3 regions of the Pseudomonas sp. GL-RE-29 genome follow, and region 1 is predicted to be linked to each of the others. Evidence: predicted binding sites of a transcription regulator. Region 1 holds the regulator's gene; each other region holds the start of a gene.

The links. Region 1 encodes sigma-54, which starts transcription at its own class of promoters, with help from an activator protein. Its sites were predicted from a motif close to ANTGGCATNNANNTTGCTNT; they were not measured.
Region 2: glnK (P-II family nitrogen regulator) is a predicted target of sigma-54. The motif match lies at 5,331-5,350, and genes of this name have one in related genera.
Region 3: glnA (glutamate--ammonia ligase) is a predicted target of sigma-54. The motif match lies at 2,240-2,259, and genes of this name have one in related genera.

The regions. Positions count from the first base shown of each region.
Region 1 is NZ_JAGYGD010000012.1:138,106-145,345, forward strand. It holds gene KGB21_RS12605 (ATP-binding cassette domain-containing protein) at 1-780, opposite strand, end outside; gene KGB21_RS12610 (KpsF/GutQ family sugar-phosphate isomerase) at 1,053-2,027, shown strand; gene KGB21_RS12615 (KdsC family phosphatase) at 2,027-2,551, shown strand; gene lptC (LPS export ABC transporter periplasmic protein LptC) at 2,560-3,132, shown strand; gene lptA (lipopolysaccharide transport periplasmic protein LptA) at 3,119-3,667, shown strand; gene lptB (LPS export ABC transporter ATP-binding protein) at 3,667-4,392, shown strand; gene KGB21_RS12635 (RNA polymerase factor sigma-54) at 4,577-6,070, shown strand; gene hpf (ribosome hibernation-promoting factor, HPF/YfiA family) at 6,145-6,453, shown strand; gene ptsN (PTS IIA-like nitrogen regulatory protein PtsN) at 6,466-6,930, shown strand; gene rapZ (RNase adapter RapZ) at 6,933-7,240, shown strand, end outside.
Region 2 is NZ_JAGYGD010000008.1:90,536-97,775, forward strand. It holds gene KGB21_RS09315 (DUF484 family protein) at 1-569, shown strand, start outside; gene xerC (tyrosine recombinase XerC) at 572-1,471, shown strand; gene KGB21_RS09325 (HAD family hydrolase) at 1,468-2,184, shown strand; gene sutA (transcriptional regulator SutA) at 2,348-2,671, opposite strand; gene KGB21_RS09335 (secondary thiamine-phosphate synthase enzyme YjbQ) at 2,773-3,198, opposite strand; gene KGB21_RS09340 (ammonium transporter) at 3,413-4,750, opposite strand; gene glnK (P-II family nitrogen regulator) at 4,786-5,124, opposite strand; gene KGB21_RS09350 (accessory factor UbiK family protein) at 5,544-5,810, shown strand; gene KGB21_RS09355 (YifB family Mg chelatase-like AAA ATPase) at 6,025-7,240, shown strand, end outside.
Region 3 is NZ_JAGYGD010000002.1:186,103-193,342, forward strand. It holds gene typA (translational GTPase TypA) at 1-431, opposite strand, end outside; gene thiI (tRNA uracil 4-sulfurtransferase ThiI) at 571-2,025, opposite strand; gene glnA (glutamate--ammonia ligase) at 2,354-3,760, shown strand; gene KGB21_RS02600 (DUF4124 domain-containing protein) at 3,963-4,487, shown strand; gene glnL (nitrogen regulation protein NR(II)) at 4,811-5,896, shown strand; gene ntrC (nitrogen regulation protein NR(I)) at 5,893-7,240, shown strand, end outside.

The DNA of each region.
Region 1 (7,240 bases):
ATCCGTCGCTGGAAAGTGATAGGCGACCGGACCGTCGGGCTCGCCTGTCATGAATTGACGGATACGCGGTTCGTCCGAGTTCATCAGCTCTTGCGGCGTGCCCTGCCCCAGCACCTGCCCGTCGCCGACCACATAGATGTAGTCGGCAATGCTCGCGGTCTCGGCCAGGTCGTGGGAAACCACGATGCTGGTAATGCCAAGCGCATCGTTGAGCAAGCGGATCAGGCGCACCAATACGCCCATGGCGATGGGGTCCTGGCCGACAAAGGGCTCGTCATACATGAGAATCTGCGGGTCGAGCGCAATCGCCCGCGCCAGCGCGACACGACGCTTCATGCCGCCGGACAGTTCGTCAGGCATCAGGTCGATGGCGCCACGCAAGCCCACGGCCTGCAATTTGAGCAGGACGATATCCCGGATCATTTCTTCCGGCAGCTCGGTATGAACGCGCAAAGGAAAGGCGACGTTCTCGAACACATCGAGATCGGTAAACAGTGCGCCACTCTGAAACAGCACGCCCATGTGCTTGCGGGCATCGAACAGATCGCTGCGCGACAGCTGCGGCAGGTTCTGGCCATTGACCCAGACTTCGCCGCTGGATGGACGCAGCTGTGCGCCCATCAACCGCAACAGCGTGGTCTTGCCACACCCGGAAGGCCCCATGATGCCGGTGACCTTGCCGCGGGGAATACGGATATCGACGTTATTGAAAATGCTGCGCGCACCGCGCTTGAAGGTCAGTCCCTTCAGCTCGACCGCGTAGGCGTTATCGGCACTCATCTAAACTCCTTGCGATGCAGCCTCACACTCGGACGCCTGGCTTCCTGACAAAAGCACATCCCCGGGCGGGCCGAACTGGCGGCGAACTATATCACTGCAAACGCCACGGGCCCAAGGCCAATGCCGGGCCATGCGCTGCAACATGACAGGTAAAAAGCTTCATTTAGAGTGATTAGGTAACAAGGAATGACAATGCGCGACGAACTTGCGTGAGGGTTTCGATCATAACCGCTATAATCGCCGCCTTTTCATCAGGCTATACGATTTCCGACATGAGCCAATCCAGCGAGCTGATTCAATCCGCACAACGCACCATCCGCCTCGAAATGGAAGCCGTACAAGGCTTGCTTCCCCAAATCGACGCAGATTTCGTACGCGCTTGCGAGATGATTCTGGCCAGCAAAGGCCGCGTAGTCGTGGTCGGCATGGGCAAATCGGGGCACATCGGCAACAAGATCGCCGCCACCCTGGCCAGCACCGGCACCACGGCGTTTTTTGTGCACCCGGCCGAAGCCAGCCACGGCGACATGGGCATGATCACCCGCGACGACATCATCCTCGCGCTGTCGAACTCCGGCTCGACCAATGAAATCGTCACCCTGCTGCCGCTGATCAAACGCCTGGGCATTCAGTTGATCAGCATGACCGGCAACCCGAATTCGCCTCTGTCCAAGGCCGCCGAAGTCAACCTGAACGTTCACGTCGAGCACGAAGCCTGTCCGCTGAACCTGGCGCCGACCTCTTCGACCACCGCAGCGCTGGTCATGGGCGACGCCCTGGCCGTTGCCCTGCTTGAAGCCCGCGGCTTTACCGCTGAAGACTTCGCCTTTTCCCACCCTGGTGGTGCACTGGGTCGACGCCTGCTGCTGAAAGTGGAAAACGTCATGCACGCCGGGCAGGAACTGCCGCAGGTGCAACGCGGCACCCTGCTCAAGGACGCGCTGATGGAAATGACCCGCAAAGGCCTGGGCATGACCGTAATCCTTGAAGCCGACGGCAAACTCGCCGGGATCTTCACCGACGGCGATTTGCGCCGCACCCTGGATCGCAGCATCGATATCCACAGCGCCACGATTGACCAGGTCATGACCGCCCATGGCAAGACGGCCCGCGCCGAAATGCTCGCCGCCGAGGCCCTGAAAATCATGGAAGACCATAAAATCAACGCACTGGTCGTGGTCGACAGCGAAGACCGCCCGGTCGGCGCCTTGAACATGCACGACTTGCTGCGTGCGGGAGTAATGTAATGAGCGCAGACCTTCTGCAACGCGGCCAACAGATCAAACTGGCGGTATTCGACGTCGACGGCGTACTGACCGATGGTCGCTTGTACTTCCTCGAAGACGGCAGTGAATTCAAGACCTTCAACACTCTCGACGGCCAAGGCATCAAGATGCTGATGGCAGCCGGCGTGCAGACCGCGATTATCAGCGGTCGCAAAACCCCAGTCGTAGAGCGACGGGCGAAGAATCTGGGCATTCCGCACCTTTACCAGGGTCGCGAAGACAAACTGGTGGTGCTCGACGAGCTTCTGGGCCAACTCAACCTAAGCTATGAACAGGTCGCCTACCTCGGCGACGACCTGCCCGACCTGCCGGTGATTCGCCGCGTCGGCCTGGGCATGGCAGTGGCCAACGCCGCCAGCTTCGTACGTGAACACGCTCACGGCGTGACTCAGGCCCGCGGTGGCGAGGGTGCCGCCCGCGAATTCTGCGAATTGATCCTGCGCGCCCAGGGCCGTCTCGATGCGGCCAACGCCGCGTACCTGTGAGCCAAACCATGTTGAGCAAAAAGATTCGCAACATACTGGTGTTCGGTTCCATCACGGCGATTTTCGCTGCGGTCGGCTACTGGAACATCAGCCCGGAACGCTTCCTCGACAAGCCAGTGGTGAAAGTCGACGAAAGCGCGATCGACTATTACGCCATCAACGCCCACAGCGTGCAGTTCCTGCCGGATGGCAAACTGCAATACGAGATGACGTCCGATAAAGTCGAACACCTGAAAGCAACCGAAGTGACGCTGCTGACCAACCCCGACCTGAACATGTTCCGCGGTACGGAGTTCCCGTGGCACGTCCAGAGCGAAAAGGGTGAAGTCAATCCGGACGGTACACAGGTTGAACTGATCGACTCGGTACGCATCACGCGTTTCGACGAAAAAAACCGCAGAACCCTGATCACCACCACTCGCATGACCGTGTTCCCGCAACAGCAATATGCGCAGACCGAGCAACCCGTTAGAATCGACGGCGCTGGCGGTGTATCGACTGGTAACGGAATGAAAGCGTATTTGAAAGAAAGCAGGATACACCTGCTATCGAACGTAAGAGGACAGTATGAGGCTCGTTAAAACCCTCCCTATTTTGCTCAGTCTGGGCGCAGCACTGGGAAGCGTGAGCGCCTGGGCTCTGCCGGACGATCAACAACAGCCTATCCGCATTCAGGCCGACGACGCCCAACTGGACGACAAGAACGGCATTGCCACCTACACCGGTGACGTGATCATCACTCAGGGCTCGATGAAGGTTACCGGCAACAAGGTGACCATGACCCGCACCCCGAACGGCGATATCGACGTGGTGACCTCGGTGGGCAACCTGGCTTACTTCGAGCAGTTGCAAACGGCAGGCGACACCAAGCCGGTCCAAGGCTACGGCGTCACCATCCAGTATCACGCCTCGCAAAATCGCGTCGTGCTGATCGATCGCGCCAAAGTGATCGACAAGGACAACAACGTCACCCAGGGCGAGAAAATCGTCTACGACACCGAGAAAAAGCTCGCCAGCGCCGGTCGCGCTACCGGCAGCAAGGTGACCGAGTCGCGTCCGCGCATCGACATGGTGATCCAGCCGAAAAAGAAAACCGACGAGCAAAAGGCCCAGTAATGGCAACTCTGAAAGCTCAGCATCTGGCCAAGAGCTACAAGAGCCGTCAGGTCGTGCGTGACGTCAGCCTGTCCATCGACAGCGGTCAGATCGTCGGCCTGCTTGGCCCCAACGGCGCCGGCAAGACTACTTGTTTCTACATGATCGTCGGCCTGGTACAGGCCGATCAGGGCCGCGTCCTGATCGACGACCTGGACGTCAGCCACCAGCCGATGCATGGCCGCGCAAAGGCCGGGATCGGCTATCTGCCGCAAGAAGCGTCGATCTTCCGCAAGCTTTCAGTAGCGGACAACATCATGGCAATCCTCGAGACCCGCAAGGAACTCGACAAGGCCGGTCGTCGCCAGGAGCTGGAAAGCCTGCTGCAGGAATTCCACATCAGCCACATTCGCGACAACCTTGGCATGAGCCTGTCCGGTGGTGAACGCCGCCGCGTGGAAATCGCCCGGGCGCTGGCCACCAACCCGAAATTCATCCTCCTCGATGAACCTTTCGCCGGCGTGGACCCGATTTCGGTAGGCGACATCAAGCAGATCATCTACCACCTCAAGGCCAAGGGCATTGGCGTGCTGATCACCGACCACAACGTCCGTGAAACCCTGGATATCTGCGAAACCGCCTACATCGTCAACGATGGTCAACTGATCGCCGAAGGCGACTCAGAAACCATCCTGGCCAACGACCTGGTTAAAGAAGTGTACTTGGGCCATGAGTTCCGCCTGTAAGCGCTGAGGTGTCTGGCAGGTCGCGAAAGCGCTTGTTGCGATAAAAAATCAACATTTTTTTATTGTTACAGCGCTCTAGGCAAACGCTGCAGTTTCGGGCATATAATTTGCTTATGTTTGGCGCTCCGGCGCCCTGTAGTGGATGGCGCATGTGCGCCGGCGAATAAGGTGTTAAGCCCCTGCCATGAAACCATCGCTAGTCTTGAGAATGGGCCAGCAGCTGACGATGACACCGCAGCTGCAACAGGCCATCCGCCTGCTCCAATTGTCGACCCTGGACCTGCAACAGGAAATCCAGGAGGCCCTGGAGTCCAATCCGATGCTCGAACGCCAGGAAGAAGGCGACGACTTCGACAACACCGACCCCTTGGCCGACAACGCCGAACAGAAGCCCAACAGCGACATTCAGGAACCCTCCTACCAGGAAAGCGCCCCGACGGTGGATAACCTCGAGGAAGGCGACTGGAACGAGCGCATACCCAATGAGCTGCCCGTCGATACTGCCTGGGAAGACGTCTACCAGACCAGCGCCAGCAGCCTGCCGAGCAACGATGACGACGAGTGGGATTTCACCACCCGTACATCCGCCGGGGAGAGCCTACAAAGCCACCTGCTCTGGCAACTGAACCTGGCGCCGATGTCCGACACCGATCGCCTGATCGCCGTGACGCTGATCGATTGCATCAACAATCAGGGCTACCTGGACGAGACGCTCGAGGAAATCCTCGAAGCCTTCGATCCGGAACTGGACATCGAGCTCGACGAAATCGAGGCCGTCCTGCACCGCATCCAGCAATTCGAACCGGCCGGCATCGGCGCTCGCAACCTGGGCGAATGCCTGTTGCTGCAATTGCGCCAGTTGCCCGCCAAGACCCCTTGGCTGGCTGAAGCCAAGCGCCTGGTCACCGATTACATCGACTTGCTCGGCAGTCGCGACTACAGCCAGCTGATGCGCCGCATGAAGCTTAAGGAAGATGAACTGCGCCAGGTCATCGAACTGGTCCAGAGCCTCAACCCGCGCCCTGGATCGCAAATCGAGTCCACCGAAGCCGAGTACGTCGTTCCCGACGTGATCGTGCGCAAGGACAACGAACGCTGGCTGGTGGAGCTCAACCAGGAATCGGTGCCACGTTTACGGGTCAACGCTCAGTACGCCGGGTTCGTCCGTCGTGCCGATACCAGCGCCGATAACACCTTCATGCGCAATCAGCTGCAAGAAGCCCGCTGGTTCATCAAGAGCCTGCAAAGCCGCAACGAAACCCTGATGAAAGTGGCCACCCAGATCGTCGAGCATCAGCGCGGCTTCCTGGAGTACGGCGACGAAGCGATGAAACCGTTGGTCCTGCATGACATCGCCGAAGCGGTCGGCATGCACGAGTCGACTATCTCGCGGGTGACTACGCAGAAATTCATGCATACCCCGCGGGGCATATATGAACTGAAATACTTTTTTTCCAGCCACGTCAGCACCTCCGAAGGCGGCGAATGCTCGTCCACGGCGATCCGCGCGATCATCAAAAAACTGGTTGCCGCGGAAAATCAGAAAAAGCCGTTGAGTGACAGCAAGATCGCTGGTTTACTGGAGGCACAAGGCATTCAGGTGGCTCGCCGCACCGTCGCCAAGTACCGCGAATCCCTCGGGATCGCGCCTTCGAGCGAACGCAAGCGGTTGATGTAGAGCCACGCCACAGCGTTCCAGTGGCAGATCATCTGATCTGCCGCTTTATGCACTGGCAACGAAGGAGAAGCTGTATGCAAGTCAACATCAGTGGACACCAACTGGAAGTGACCGAACCTCTTCGCACCTACATCGGCGAAAAACTCGAACGATTAGAGAGGCATTTCGACAAGATCACCAACGTGCAGGTCACGATGACGGTCGAAAAGCTGAAGCAGAAAATCGAAGCCACGCTGCATATTCCCGGGAATGAAGTGGTCGCCAACGCGGAGCATACCGACATGTACGCGGCGATCGACGCACTCACCGACAAGCTTGATAAACAACTCAAAAAGCATAAGGAAAAGACCCAGAGCCTCCTCCAGGGCGCTACCGGTCGTTAACACTCCCAACCCATGATCCGACTTGAAAGCATCCTGACCCCCGGCCGTTCCCTGGTGAACGTGCCGGGCGGCAGTAAAAAGAAAGCCCTCGAGCAAATTGCCAACCTCATCCATCGCGAAGTGCCGGATCTGGAGATGCAAGATGTCTTCGAGGCTTTGATTGCCCGTGAAAAACTCGGATCCACCGGTTTTGGTAACGGCATCGCCATTCCTCACTGCCGCCTCAAGGGCTGTGATTCACCCATCAGTGCCTTGATGCACCTGGACGCCCCAATCGATTTCGACGCCATCGACGGCGCGCCGGTTGACCTGCTGTTCGTTCTGCTGGTCCCCCAAGCCGCTACCGATGCGCACCTGGAGCTGTTGCGCCAGATCGCCAGCATGCTCGACCGCAAGGAAGTGCGCGAAAAACTGCGCAGCGCTCCGAGCAATGAAGCCTTGTATCAGGTTGTCCTGGACGAGCAAAACGGGCACTAATCATGCGCTTGATCATCGTCAGTGGCCGTTCCGGCTCGGGTAAAAGTACCGCCCTCGATGTACTCGAGGACAATGGCTACTACTGCATCGACAACCTGCCTGCCGGGTTGCTGCCGGAATTGGCCGAGCGCGCACTGATTCACACCGAGTTGTCTCAGCCACTGGTTGCCGTGTCCATCGACGCGCGTAACTTGCCGAGCCATCTGACTCGTTTTCCTGACCTGCTGGAAGAAGTCCGCAGCCGGCACATCCAGTGCGATGTCTTGTACCTGGATGCCGACGACGAAACGCTACTCAAGCGATTCTCGGA
Region 2 (7,240 bases), on a different contig from region 1:
GCGACACCGTGTCGTTGGTGGAACGGCAGATGACCATCCTGCGCGACCGCAACATTGAGCTGCGTCATCGTCTTTCGCACTTGATGGACGTGGCCCGCGACAACGATCGTCTGTTTGAAAAAACCCGTCGCCTGATCCTCGCACTGATGGACGCCGCCACGCTGGAAGACGTGGTGATGTGCGTCGAAGACAGTTTGCGCCAGGACTTTCAGGTGCCCTTCGTCAGCCTGATCCTGCTCGGCGACAACGCCATGCCGGTCGGCCGCTGGGTGACCCACGCGGACGCCCAGGTGGCCATCGGTGGCCTGTTGCTGGAAGACAAAAGCGTCAGCGGCAGCCTGCGCGAACATGAACTCGACTTCTTGTTCGGCGAAGAGCAGCGCAAGCAAATCGGCTCCACCGCCGTCGTCGCCATCAGTCACCAGGGCATCCACGGCATCCTCGCTATCGCCAGCCGTGATCCGCAGCAATATAAAAGCTCGGTGGGCACGCTGTTCCTCAGCTACATTGCCGAAGTCATGGGCCGCGTGCTGCCACGGATCAACAACTCCCTGCGCTCGGTTCGCTGATCATGGAACGACAACTGGACGCTTACTGCGAACACCTGCGCAGTGAGCGACAGGTGTCGCCGCACACGCTGTCGGCCTACCGCCGCGACCTCGATAAAGTGCTGGGCTGGTGCGTCAAACAGAACATTGGCAGTTGGGCCGCCCTGGACATCCAGCGCCTGCGCAGCCTGATCGCTCGCCTGCATGCACAAGGTCAATCGTCCCGCAGCCTGGCGCGACTGCTGTCGGCGGTGCGTGGGCTCTATCACTACCTGAACCGCGAAGGCCTGTGCGATCACGACCCGGCCAACGGCCTGGCGCCGCCCAAGGGCGAACGCCGCCTGCCGAAAACCCTCGACACCGACCGCGCCCTGCAATTGCTGGAAGGTGGCGTGGAAGACGACTTTCTCGCGCGTCGGGATCAGGCGATTCTTGAGCTGTTCTATTCTTCCGGCCTGCGGCTTTCGGAACTGACCGGGCTCAATCTCGATCAGCTTGATTTGGCGGACGGTATGGTCCAAGTGCTCGGCAAAGGCAGCAAAACCCGCTTATTGCCGGTAGGAAAAAAAGCTCGAGAAGCGCTGGAGTTGTGGTTGCCATTGCGAGCCATGGCCAACCCGGCGGACGACGCGGTATTTGTCGGCCAGCAAGGTCGACGCCTCGGCCCGCGGGCGATCCAGCTGCGGGTAAAAGCAGCGGGCGAGCGCGAACTGGGGCAAAACCTGCACCCACACATGTTGCGACACTCCTTCGCCAGCCACTTGCTGGAGTCCTCGCAGGATCTGCGCGCGGTGCAGGAATTGCTCGGCCACTCGGACATCAAGACCACCCAGATCTACACCCACCTGGACTTCCAGCACCTGGCCAGCGTCTACGACAGCGCTCACCCACGGGCCAAACGCATTAAAGGCGATGATTCATGACTCTCCAACTGATCACTTTCGACCTCGACGACACTCTGTGGGACACCGCCCCGGTGATTGTCAGCGCCGAAGCCGTATTGCGTGAATGGCTGACTGAACATGCACCCAACTTGGGCGCGGTGCCGGTGGAGCATTTGTGGGCCATTCGCGAACGCATCCTGAGCATCGAGCCAAACCTCAAGCACCGCATCAGCGCTTTGCGTCGCCGCGTATTGTTCCAGGCTCTGGAAGAAGCAGGCTATGCCCACGCAGTCGCTTCCGAGTTGGCCGACCAAAGTTTCGAAGTGTTTCTGCATGCACGGCATCAGCTGGAAATCTTCCCGGAGGTGCAACCGACCCTCCAGGCACTGGCCAACCATTACACCCTCGGCGTGGTCACCAACGGCAATGCCGATGTGCGACGGCTGGGATTGGCGGACTACTTCAAGTTTGCGTTGTGCGCGGAAGACATCGGCGTCGCCAAGCCAGATGCGCGCCTGTTCCATGAGGCGTTGCAACGCGGAGGTGCGACCGCCGAGACGGCGGTGCATATCGGCGATCATCCGGGCGATGACATTGCCGGGGCGCAGCAGGCGGGGTTGCGGGCGATCTGGTTCAACCCTGCGGGAAAAACCTGGGAAGCCGAGCGCCTGCCCGATGCGGAAATTCGCAGCCTGACCGAACTGCCGGCGTTGTTGGCGCTCTGGAATGCCAGCGCAACATCACCTCTGTAGGAGCCGGCTTGCTGGCGATCACGGTTCATCATTCAACAACGATGTTGCCTGACCTGGCGCCATCGCCAGCAAGCCGGCTCCTACAGGGGTTACGCAGGATTTTGTTTGAGGCATGAAAAAGCCCGCAGCGACGGCGGGCTTTTTCAGCAAGCAGGTAGCAGCCTCAGATAGGCCGGCTACCGTACTTGTTATCCGGCTTCTTGGGCGGATCGGCGACCACGTTGGCCTCCACTTCCTGCACCTTGCCACCACGCGCAAGGAACTCTTCCATGGCCTTGGCCAGGGCGTCGCGCTCCTTGTTCTTGGCTTCGACACTCGGCAGCTCATCGACCGATACCGCTGCCTTGGCTTTGCCTTTGGCAGTCGGCGCGGGCGCATCACCGCCGTCGTCGTCAGCAACGTCTTCCGCTGCTGCTTCCAGGCCTTCTTCGGCCTCGTCTTCGTCGCCTACTTCGAGGTCGTCGTTTTCCAGATCATCGTCGCTCATGTTCTACCTCATGACTTGCGAAAAGCAGATTAGTTATAGCCCAGCTTTGCCCTCTGTCGAAGGCTGCCGGAAAAAAATCAACAACCGCTGCTGACCAGCGGTTATGCCCCTTCACCGTGCACGGTGGCGAGGACTTTACGAGCACCGCCATGATCACGGTGCTCGCCCAGATAAACGCCTTGCCAGGTCCCTAACGCCAGTCGGCCCGCCGAGATCGGCAAACTGAGCTGACAGCCAAGCACGCTGGCCTTGAAGTGCGCCGGGAGGTCGTCCAGGCCTTCGTCGTTATGCTCATATCCGTCTGTTCCTTGTGGGATCAGACGATTGAAAAATCGTTCGAAGTCGCGACGTACCGCCGGATCGGCGTTCTCGTTGATGGTCAACGACGCCGAGGTATGCTGCAGCCACAAATGCAACAGACCGACCCGACACGCCTTGAGTTCAGGCAGGCCGGCGAGTAACTCGTCCGTTACCAGATGAAAGCCCCGGGGCCTCGCCCGCAGGGTAATCAGAGTCTGTTGCCACATACAGTTCTCCGCACGTTCGGGGCGCATTCTAGCGCGCTCTGGGAAAAAACAAAGGCCCTAATATTCCTTCTATCCTGTAAGCCATTGGCGGCACAAAAACACTCGTCGCAAACGTCGTAAAAGCTGTAAGAAAAAACCTTTCAGCGCTTCCTTTGATGACAAATTCCAGACAAAAAAATGCCCGGCAAGCCGGGCAAATTTTTTATGCGCGTACTTACAAGTTGTAGCCGCGTTCGTTGTGAAGCGCCAGATCGATGCCGACGGCCTCTTCTTCTTCAGTGATGCGCAGCCCCATGACGGCATCCAGCACCTTGAGAATGATGAAGGTGACGATCGCGGTGTAGATCACCGTGAAGCCCACGCCTTTGCATTGAATCCAGACTTGTGCAGCGATGTCGGTCACGGTGCCGAAGCCACCCAGGGACGGTGCAGCGAACACACCGGTCAGGATCGCGCCGAGGATACCGCCGATACCGTGTACGCCGAAGGCATCCAGGGAATCGTCATAGCCGAGTTTGCGTTTCAGGGTGGTTGCGCAGAAGAAGCACACCACACCAGCTGCAAGACCGATCACCAGAGCGCCCATCGGGCCTACGGTGCCAGCCGCCGGGGTAATCGCAACCAGGCCAGCAACCACACCCGAAGCAATACCCAATGCGCTTGGCTTACCGTGGGTGACCCACTCAGCGAACATCCAGCCCAGTGCAGCGGCAGCGGTAGCGATTTGTGTAACGAGCATCGCCATGCCGGCGGTGCCGTTGGCCGCCGCAGCGGAACCGGCGTTGAAACCGAACCAACCGACCCACAGCATCGCCGCGCCCATCAGGGTATAGCCGAGGTTGTGCGGCGCCATCGGCGTGGTCGGGAAGCCTTTACGCTTGCCCAGTACCAGGCAGGCGATCAGACCGGCCACACCGGCGTTGATGTGCACCACGGTGCCGCCGGCGAAGTCCAGCACGCCCCAGTCCCACATCAGGCCGCCGTTGCCGGACCAGACCATGTGCGCGATCGGTGCATAAACCAGGGTGAACCAGATGCCCATGAAGATCAGCATCGCGGAGAACTTCATCCGCTCGGCGAAGGCACCGACGATCAGCGCCGGGGTGATGATGGCAAAGGTCATCTGGAAGGTGATGAACACCGCCTCAGGGAACAGCGCTGCCGGGCCGGTCAGGCTGGCTGGCGTGACACCGGCGAGGAACGCCTTGCCCATGCCGCCGAAGAACGAGTTGAAGTTGACGACGCCCTGCTCCATGCCCGTGGTGTCGAACGCGATGCTGTAGCCATAAATGACCCACAGGACGCTGATCAGACCGGTAATGGCGAAGCACTGCATCATCACGGAAAGAATGTTTTTCGACCGAACCATGCCGCCGTAGAACAGCGCGAGGCCGGGAATGGTCATGAACAGCACGAGGGCTGTCGAGGTCAACATCCAGGCGGTGTCGCCGGAGTTGAGGACTGGAGCTGCCACTTCGTCTGCCGCCATGGCCAGGCTGGGCATTACGAGGGACAACAGGGCTCCTAGCCCTGCGAATTTACGCAGAGTCATATTGTTTTCTCCTGGGGCGTTGGGTTTGTGGCGGCTTAGATTGCGTCGGTATCGGTTTCGCCGGTACGGATGCGAATCGCCTGTTCCAGATTGACCACGAAAATCTTGCCGTCACCGATCTTGCCGGTGTTGGCGGCCTTGGTTATCGCCTCGATAACCCGGTCGAGATCCTTGTCGTCAATGGCGACATCAATCTTCACCTTTGGCAGGAAATCGACCACGTACTCCGCGCCGCGATACAGCTCGGTGTGACCCTTCTGCCGACCGAAGCCTTTGACTTCAGTAACGGTAATGCCCTGCACGCCGATCTCGGACAACGACTCGCGCACGTCGTCCAACTTGAACGGCTTGATGATGGCAGTGACTAGCTTCATGAAAACTCTCTCCCGAATTGGTGGACTTGCCCCAGGAAAACAAACCCGTCTCAAGTCTAAGCGCAGTGCCTGGCTTTGTAACGCATCGTCGGCCTTACTTGCCCGTCCGACGCCAGCTAACCGCTCCTTGCGAAACACTCCCCGCGTTTCGTTCGGCGCACTGCATTCGTCACAGCGACTGCATCAGTGCATGGGTCATCAGGGTCTAAGCAGAAAGCTTGCCATCTCCAGAATTTTCACTGATTTCAAGCCTTTGCCCTCTGATCGTAACCACTTCGCAACAACACCCGGCTCGTTACGCACAACAACGGTGCGACGCCGTCCGTCTGCATGCGCGAAAAGCGTGCATCCCTAGCCGGCGAATTTGACTATAGACACTGCGTGATACACTGCCCGCCATTGTTTCCAGGACATTCACCATGCTCGCGCCCAAAGACTTCCTCGATGCCCTGACCGGCACCGCCTCCCGCCTCTTCAGCGGCGACACCCCACTGCCGAAAGCAGAGATCGAAAGTCAGTTCAAAATGTTGCTGCAGAGTGGCTTCAGCAAGCTGGATCTGGTGAGCCGGGAAGAGTTTGATAGTCAGATGGTCGTACTGGCGCGGACACGGGCACGGTTGGAGGCACTTGAGGCCAAGGTCGCTGAGATGGAAGCGAAGCTAAACCCACCAGCACAAACCGAATAACTGCAGGAGCCGGCTTGCTGGCGATCGCGTTTGATCATTCAACAACGATGTTGACTGACTTGTCGCCATCGCCAGCAAGCCGGCTCCTACAGGTTAAGCACCTGCAACATCCAGTGAAGGTTTGCCTCCTCAACCGCCCCGCCAGAATCTCCCCCGCCAACTACCCTTGAAAAACCCGCAGGAAGCGGCCCCCTGTACAACTCAAGGAACGACCATGTCTCTCGCCATCGTCCACAGCCGCGCCCAGGTGGGTGTGGAAGCGCCCGCCGTAACCGTCGAAGTCCATCTGGCCAACGGCTTGCCGTCGCTGACCATGGTCGGCCTGCCCGAGGCCGCGGTGAAGGAGAGCAAGGATCGGGTGCGCAGTGCGATCATCAATTCGGGGCTGCAATTTCCGGCACGGCGGATCACGCTCAATCTGGCCCCGGCGGATTTGCCCAAGGATGGCGGGCGGTTCGATTTGGCGATTGCCTTGGGGATTCTTTCGGCCAGTGTGCAGGTGCCGGCGTTGACGCTGGATGATGTGGAGTGTCTGGGAGAACTGGCGCTGTCAGGCGCGGTGCGGGCGGTTCGTGGGGTGTTGCCAGCGGCATTGGCGGCGCGCAAGGCCGGGCGTTCGTTGATGGTGCCGCGGGTGAACGCCGAGGAGGCCTGTCTCGCGTCGGGACTGAAGGTGATTGCGGTGGATCATCTGCTGGAAGCCGTCGCCCATTTCAACGGGCACACGCCGGTTGAACCGTATGTCTCCGATGGTTTGATTCACGCGAGCAAGCCCTACCCCGATTTGAATGAAGTACAGGGGCAGCAAGCTGCCAAACGGGCGCTGTTGATTGCTGCGGCGGGTGCGCACAACTTGCTGTTCAGCGGGCCTCCAGGTACCGGCAAGACGCTTCTGGCGAGCCGCCTGCCAGGATTGCTGCCACCGCTGAGCGAAAGCGAAGCTCTGGAAGTGGCGGCAATTCAGTCAGTCAGCAGTTGCACGCCGTTGAGCCATTGGCCGCAGCGCCCCTTCAGGCAACCCCATCACTCTGCCTCCGGCCCGGCGTTGGTTGGCGGCAGCTCGAAACCGCAACCCGGCGAGATCACACTTGCTCATCATGGCGTGCTGTTCCTGGATGAGCTGCCAGAGTTTGATCGCAAGGTGCTGGAGGTTTTAAGGGAGCCACTGGAATCCGGCCATATCGTGATTTCGCGGGCGAAAGATCGCGTTCGGTTTCCGGCGCGTTTTCAGTTGGTGGCGGCGATGAATCCGTGCCCCTGTGGATATCTTGGTGAACCCACTGGGCGGTGCTCTTGCACACCTGACATGGTTCAGCGTTATCGCAACAAACTCTCAGGACCGTTGCTGGATCGGATCGACTTGCACCTGACCGTGGCGCGGGAGGCCACCGCGTTGAATCCGGCAGTGAAACCAGGAGAGGACAGCGCCA
Region 3 (7,240 bases), on a different contig from region 1:
ATCTGGTCCAGAACCCAGTCCGGACGCGCGCCTGGACGGTCAACCTTGTTGATGCACACGATCGGACGCAGGCCGGCTTCGAAAGCCTTCTTGGTCACGAAACGGGTTTGCGGCATAGGGCCGTCTTGAGCGTCAACCAGCAGCAGAACGGAGTCAACCATCGACATTACGCGTTCAACTTCGCCGCCGAAGTCGGCGTGGCCCGGGGTGTCCACGATGTTGATGTGGTAGCCGTTCCAGTTGATGGCGGTGTTTTTCGCCAGAATGGTAATACCGCGCTCTTTTTCCTGGTCGTTGGAGTCCATCACGCGCTCGTCGTTGAGCTCGTTGCGCTCCAGGGTGCCGGATTGACGCAGGAGTTTGTCTACCAGGGTGGTTTTACCATGGTCAACGTGAGCAATGATGGCGATGTTGCGTAGATTTTCGATCACTTGTGTATCTCGATCAGAGGATTCGGTGTGCTGACAAGTCTTGGCAGCGATTAACAGTAGCGTCCGTAAAAGCCGTTACAGCTTGACGGTGGCATCGGGGGGCCGGTGACGCAGGCCACAGGCAAACAGCCCCGGGCACTTAGCTCGGTCGATAAACGCGCACATTGGCATGCCCCTCACTGAGCAAATGGTGGGCATGCAGGCGACTCATCACGCCTTTGTCGCAATACAGCAGGTACTGGCGAGTAGGGTCCAGTTCCTTGAAACGAGCGTTCAGTGCATAAAACGGCATCGTCTGTACCTCGATACCAGCAAGCTCCAGCGGGTCATCTTCAGCGGCATCCGGGTGACGGATGTCGATGACGATCTGACCGGCCAGCGCATCGCTGACTTCTTCAATCTGTACGTCCTGGCCCAATTCATCGATCACGCGATCGATCGGTACCAGTTTGGCGTTCTCGAGCGCACGCTCAAGGACGGCCATGTCGAACTCTTTCTCTTCGTGCTCCACGCGATGGCGTTTTGCAGCGGTCTTGGGGTTCACCGAAATGACCCCGCAGTATTCCGGCATGTGCTTGGCGAAGTCGGCGGTGCCGATTTCGTTGGCCGTATCGATGATGTCCTGCTTGTGACTGGCGATCAGCGGGCGCAGCACCAGCTTCTCGGTCACGCAGTCGATCACGTTCAGGTTCGGCAATGTCTGGCTCGAAACCTGGGAGATCGCTTCACCGGTGACCAGCGCCTCGATCTGCAGCCGATCAGCAATTTTCGACGCAGCGCGCAACATCATACGCTTCAATACTACGCCCATATGACTGTTATCGACTTTGCCGAGAATTTCTCCGAGCACTTCCTCGAACGGCACACTGACAAATAGCACGCGTTGCGAGCTGCCGTACTTCTTCCAGATGAAGTGCGCGACTTCCATCACGCCCAGCTCGTGGGCCCGTCCACCCAGGTTAAAGAAGCAGAAATGGGCCATCAGGCCACGGCGCATGATCTGGTAGGCCGCGACGGTGGAATCGAACCCGCCGGACATCAACACAAGCGTCTGTTCCAGTGCTCCCAGCGGATAACCGCCGATGCCGGTGTGCTGGCTGTGGATCACGAACAACCGTTGGTCGCGAACTTCGATGCGAACTTCGATTTCAGGCTTTTTCAGATCGATCCCGGCGGCACCGCACTGTCGGCGCAACTGGCTACCGACGTATTTCTCGATGTCTATGGAGCTAAATGGGTGCTTGCCGGCGCGTTTGCAACGCACCGAAAAAATCTTCCCGGCCAGCGCATCGCCGTAATGCTGTTTGCACTTCTCGACGATGTCGTCGAAGTCGCCCAGCGGGTATTCGTCGATTTGCAGGAAGTGCGCGACGCCCGGCATGCAGCTCAGGCGCTCGCCCATCTCTTTCAGGGCCTTGGGATCGCTGACGCGGGTTTCCAGCTCGAGGTTGTCCCACACGCCGTTCACCACCACAGCCGGGTCCAGATCGCGGAGCACGGCACGGATGTTCTTGGCCAACTGACGGATGAAACGCATCCGTACCGGGCGGCTCTTGATGGTGATCTCGGGGAAGACTTTTACGATTAATTTCATGGAAACAGCGCGCGCAGGGCCTGCCGAAAAAGGGGGGCGCGGATTATAGCGGAAATTGCTCAAGGTTTAACCAGTTAATGTGCAGAAGGTTTTGCGCGCACCAAAACGGGTCACTTTCACTTTCCAGCGCCACATTAAGGAGCGCATTTTTCTGCTTTAAGAAGCTTTGCACGTCTATAAGCGTGAATTTGGGGCAAAAAACCCATGGTGGGGCACTGGCATGCAATTTGCTCCCTTGTGAGGCAGGTTGCCTTGGCAGAGTATTCGCGCCGGCATCACAAACATTTAAGGGCATCCACTACCAGCCCTAATCCACCCGGAGGACACTATGTCGAAGTCGGTTCAACTCATCAAAGATCATGACGTCAAGTGGATTGATCTGCGCTTCACAGACACCAAGGGCACTCAGCACCACGTGACCATGCCGGCTCGCGATGCGCTGGATGATGACTTCTTTGAAGTCGGCAAAATGTTCGACGGTTCCTCCATCGCTGGCTGGAAAGGCATCGAAGCCTCCGACATGATCCTGATGCCGGACGACTCCACCGCTGTCCTGGACCCGTTCACCGAAGAGCCGACCCTGATCCTGGTCTGCGACATCATCGAACCTTCGAGCATGCAAGGCTACGACCGCGACCCACGTGCGATCGCCAAGCGCGCTGAAGAACACCTGAAATCCACCGGTATCGGTGACACCGTATTCGCTGGTCCAGAGCCAGAGTTCTTCATCTTTGACCAAGTGAAGTTCAAGTCCGACATCTCCGGCTCCATGTTCAAGATCTACTCCGAACAAGGCTCCTGGATGTCCGACCAGGACATCGAAGGCGGCAACAAGGGCCACCGTCCAGGCGTCAAAGGCGGCTACTTCCCGGTTCCACCGTTCGACCACGACCACGAAATCCGTACCTCCATGTGCAACGCACTGGAAGAAATGGGCCTGACCGTCGAAGTTCACCACCACGAAGTGGCAACTGCCGGCCAGAACGAAATCGGCGTCAAGTTCAACACCCTGGTGAAGAAAGCCGACGAAACCCAAACCCTGAAGTACGTTGTACACAACGTTGCTGACGCTTACGGCCGCACCGCGACCTTCATGCCTAAGCCGCTGTACGGCGACAACGGTTCGGGTATGCACGTACACATGTCCATCTGGAAAGATGGCAAGAACACCTTCGCAGGCGAAGGCTATGCCGGCCTGTCCGATACCGCCCTTTACTTCATCGGCGGCATCATCAAGCACGGTAAAGCCCTGAACGGCTTCACCAACCCGGCGACCAACTCCTACAAGCGTCTGGTTCCAGGCTTCGAAGCTCCAGTTATGCTGGCCTACTCGGCTCGCAACCGCTCCGCTTCGATCCGTATTCCTTACGTGTCGAGCCCTAAAGCCCGCCGTATCGAAGCTCGCTTCCCGGATCCGGCTGCCAACCCGTACCTGTGCTTCGCCGCCCTGTTGATGGCTGGCCTGGACGGTATCCAGAACAAGATTCACCCTGGCGATGCTGCTGACAAAAACCTGTACGACCTGCCGCCTGAAGAGGCGAAAGAGATCCCACAAGTTTGCGGCAGCTTGAAAGAAGCCCTGGAAGAGCTGGACAAAGGTCGTGCGTTCCTGACCAAAGGCGGCGTTTTCAGCGACGATTTCATCGACGCTTACATCGCCCTGAAAAGCGAAGAAGAAATCAAGGTACGTACCTTCGTACACCCACTGGAATACGAGCTGTACTACAGCTGCTAATCCGGTAGCGCCTGCGCAAGCGGCGTGACAAGAAAGGCCTCCTTCGGGAGGCCTTTTTTTGTGCCCGTCATTTCACGGCTCCTACAGACGGATTTGTGATGTTTGGGAAAACCCGTAAATCATGCCCAAATGTTTAGCGACTTGGGTCTACCACCAACCCTGCCCTATGCTGCACCTATCGCTTTCGTTTCCGGTCGATTTTATGGGTCGTGGTTTTCTCTTCATCCTTTTGCTGATCGCCCTGCCCGTATCGGCGCAGATCTACAAGTACACTGACGCCGAGGGCAACACGGCCTACAGCAATCAACCACCTGACGGTGTGAACGCCCAGCCGGTCGAGCTGCCGCCGCTCAATCGCGTCGAACCCTTGTCGCCTCCTGCGCCCCCGACTCAACCCAAACCAAAGGAACAACCCCAAGCCGCCTACGAGGTGCTGGAACTCACCGGTCTGCCCACCACCGAAGCCCTGCGCGCCAACAATGGCACCTTCACCGTCAACGCACTGATCAAACCGCGTCTGCAAGCCCCTCATCTATTGAGACTGCTTCTGGATGGCCAACCTTACGGCCAGCCAACCAACGTACCAATCCTCCAATTGGTGAACATCGACCGCGGTGAACACAGTCTGGCAGTGCAAGTGATTGACGGCGAAACCGTGGTTCAGCAGAGCTCGACAGTCACTTTTTACGTGCAACGGGTGCGAAAGCATCGAGGGCCTGGGCGCTGATCGGGTGCCTTCAAACGCATCTTCGGCCGACGACCGAAATCCCCACTTACCGACGAACCCGAAGAAAAAAGTTCGTTCTTGCACCTTTCAAACGTCGTTCAGCTTTGCGCACTATATTGGTGCGATTCGTTGCACTGCGCTCACACTTCAACCCATTTTGGTTCGAAAGTACCCGCGTTAGCTGGCAGTACGCCACGCAATCGAGCGTCAAACGCCCGTTTCAGGCGTTTAACGCTTCTTTTCGGAGCCTTGGTTTGGTTTTTGCATTTTCCCCGCATCAGCGCTTTTTTCCTGCGCGCCGCCCTGCTCCAAAAGAGGTCCCGATGACCATTAGCGACGCACTGCACCGCTTGCTACTCGACAACCTCACCACCGCGACCATCCTGCTCGACGCCGAATTGCGCCTTGAGTACATGAACCCGGCGGCGGAGATGCTTCTGGCCATCAGCGGCCAGCGCAGCCATGGGCAATTCATCAGCGAGTTATTCACCGAATCCACCGAGGCGCTGAATTCCTTGCGTCAGGCGGTGCAGCAGGCGCACCCGTTCACCAAACGTGAAGCGATGCTCACCGCCCTCACCGGCCAAACCCTGACCGTCGATTACGCCGTGACGCCTATCCTGAGCGATGGCAAGACAATGCTGCTGCTCGAAGTCCATCCCCGTGACCGCTTGCTGCGTATCACCAAGGAAGAAGCGCAACTGTCGAAGCAGGAAACCAGCAAGATGCTGGTGCGCGGCCTGGCCCATGAAATCAAAAACCCCCTGGGCGGGATTCGCGGCGCGGCGCAATTGCTGGCCCGTGAGCTGCCGGAAGAAAGCCTGCGCGACTACACCAACGTCATCATCGAAGAAGCCGACCGCCTGAGAAATCTGGTGGACCGCATGCTCGGCTCCAACAAGCTGCCGTCGCTGGCGATGTGCAACATCCACGAGGTGTTGGAGCGCGTCTGCCATCTGGTCGAGGCCGAAAGCCAAGGCTGCATTACATTGGTGCGTGACTATGACCCAAGCATTCCCGACGTCCTGATCGATCGCGAACAAATGATTCAGGCAGTCCTGAATATCGTGCGCAATGCGATGCAGGCCATCAGCAGCCAGAACGAGTTGCGCCTGGGCCGCATCAGTTTGCGCACCCGCGCCATGCGCCAATTCACCATCGGCCACGTGCGCCATCGCCTGGTGACCAAGATCGAAATCATCGACAACGGTCCCGGCATTCCTGCGGAACTCCAGGAAACCATCTTCTTTCCCATGGTCAGCGGTCGTCCGGACGGTACCGGGCTCGGCCTGGCCATTACCCAGAACATCATCAGCCAGCACCAGGGCCTGATCGAATGTGACAGCCACCCAGGCCACACCACTTTCTCGATCTTTCTGCCACTGGAACAAGGAGCCACATCGACATGAGCCGTAGTGAAACCGTGTGGATCGTCGATGACGACCGTTCTATCCGTTGGGTCCTGGAAAAAGCCTTGCAGCAAGAAGGCATGACCACACAAAGCTTCGACAGCGCCGATGGCGTGATGAGCCGCTTGGCGCGCCAGCAGCCGGACGTGATCATCTCCGACATCCGCATGCCCGGCGCCAGCGGCCTGGACCTTCTGGCGCGGATTCGCGAGCAACACCCACGGCTGCCAGTGATCATCATGACCGCGCATTCCGATCTGGACAGCGCTGTCGCGTCCTATCAGGGCGGCGCGTTCGAATACCTGCCCAAGCCGTTTGACGTTGATGAAGCGGTTTCCCTGGTCAAGCGTGCGAATCAGCACGCTCAAGAGCAACAAGGGATGGAAGTCCCGGTCGCACTCACCCGCACCCCGGAAATCATCGGCGAAGCGCCGGCGATGCAGGAAGTGTTTCGCGCTATCGGGCGCTTGAGCCATTCCAACATCACCGTGCTGATCAACGGCGAATCCGGGACCGGTAAAGAACTGGTGGCCCACGCCCTGCACCGTCACAGCCCGCGCGCGGCTTCGCCGTTCATCGCGCTGAACATGGCGGCGATCCCGAAGGATTTGATGGAGTCCGAACTGTTCGGCCACGAAAAAGGCGCGTTCACCGGCGCGGCCAACCTGCGTCGCGGACGCTTCGAACAGGCTGACGGCGGTACGCTTTTCCTCGATGAAATTGGCGATATGCCCGCAGACACGCAGACCCGATTGCTGCGCGTACTGGCCGATGGCGAGTTCTACCGCGTTGGCGGCCATGTGCCGGTCAAGGTTGACGTGCGGATCATCGCCGCAACGCACCAGAACCTGGAAACCCTGGTCCACGCCGGGAAATTCCGTGAGGACTTGTTCCACCGCCTCAACGTGATCCGTATCCACATCCCGCGCCTGTCGGACCGTCGCGAAGACATTCCGACCCTGGCCAAGCACTTCCTCAGCCGTGCTGCGCAAGAGCTGGCCGTCGAGCCGAAGTTGCTGAAAAGCGAAACCGAGGAATACCTGAAAAACCTGCCATGGCCGGGCAACGTGCGTCAGTTGGAGAACACTTGCCGCTGGATCACGGTGATGGCTTCCGGGCGCGAAGTGCACATTGGCGACTTGCCGCCAGAGCTGCTGAGCCTGCCGCAGGATTCGGCACCGGTGACCAACTGGGAGCAGGCGCTGCGTCAGTGGGCCGATCAGGCGTTGGCACGCGGTCAATCGAGCCTGCTCGACAGCGCTGTGCCGGCATTTGAGCGGATCATGATCGAGACCGCCCTGAAGCACACCGCCGGTCGCCGCCGCGATGCTGCTGTTTTGCTGG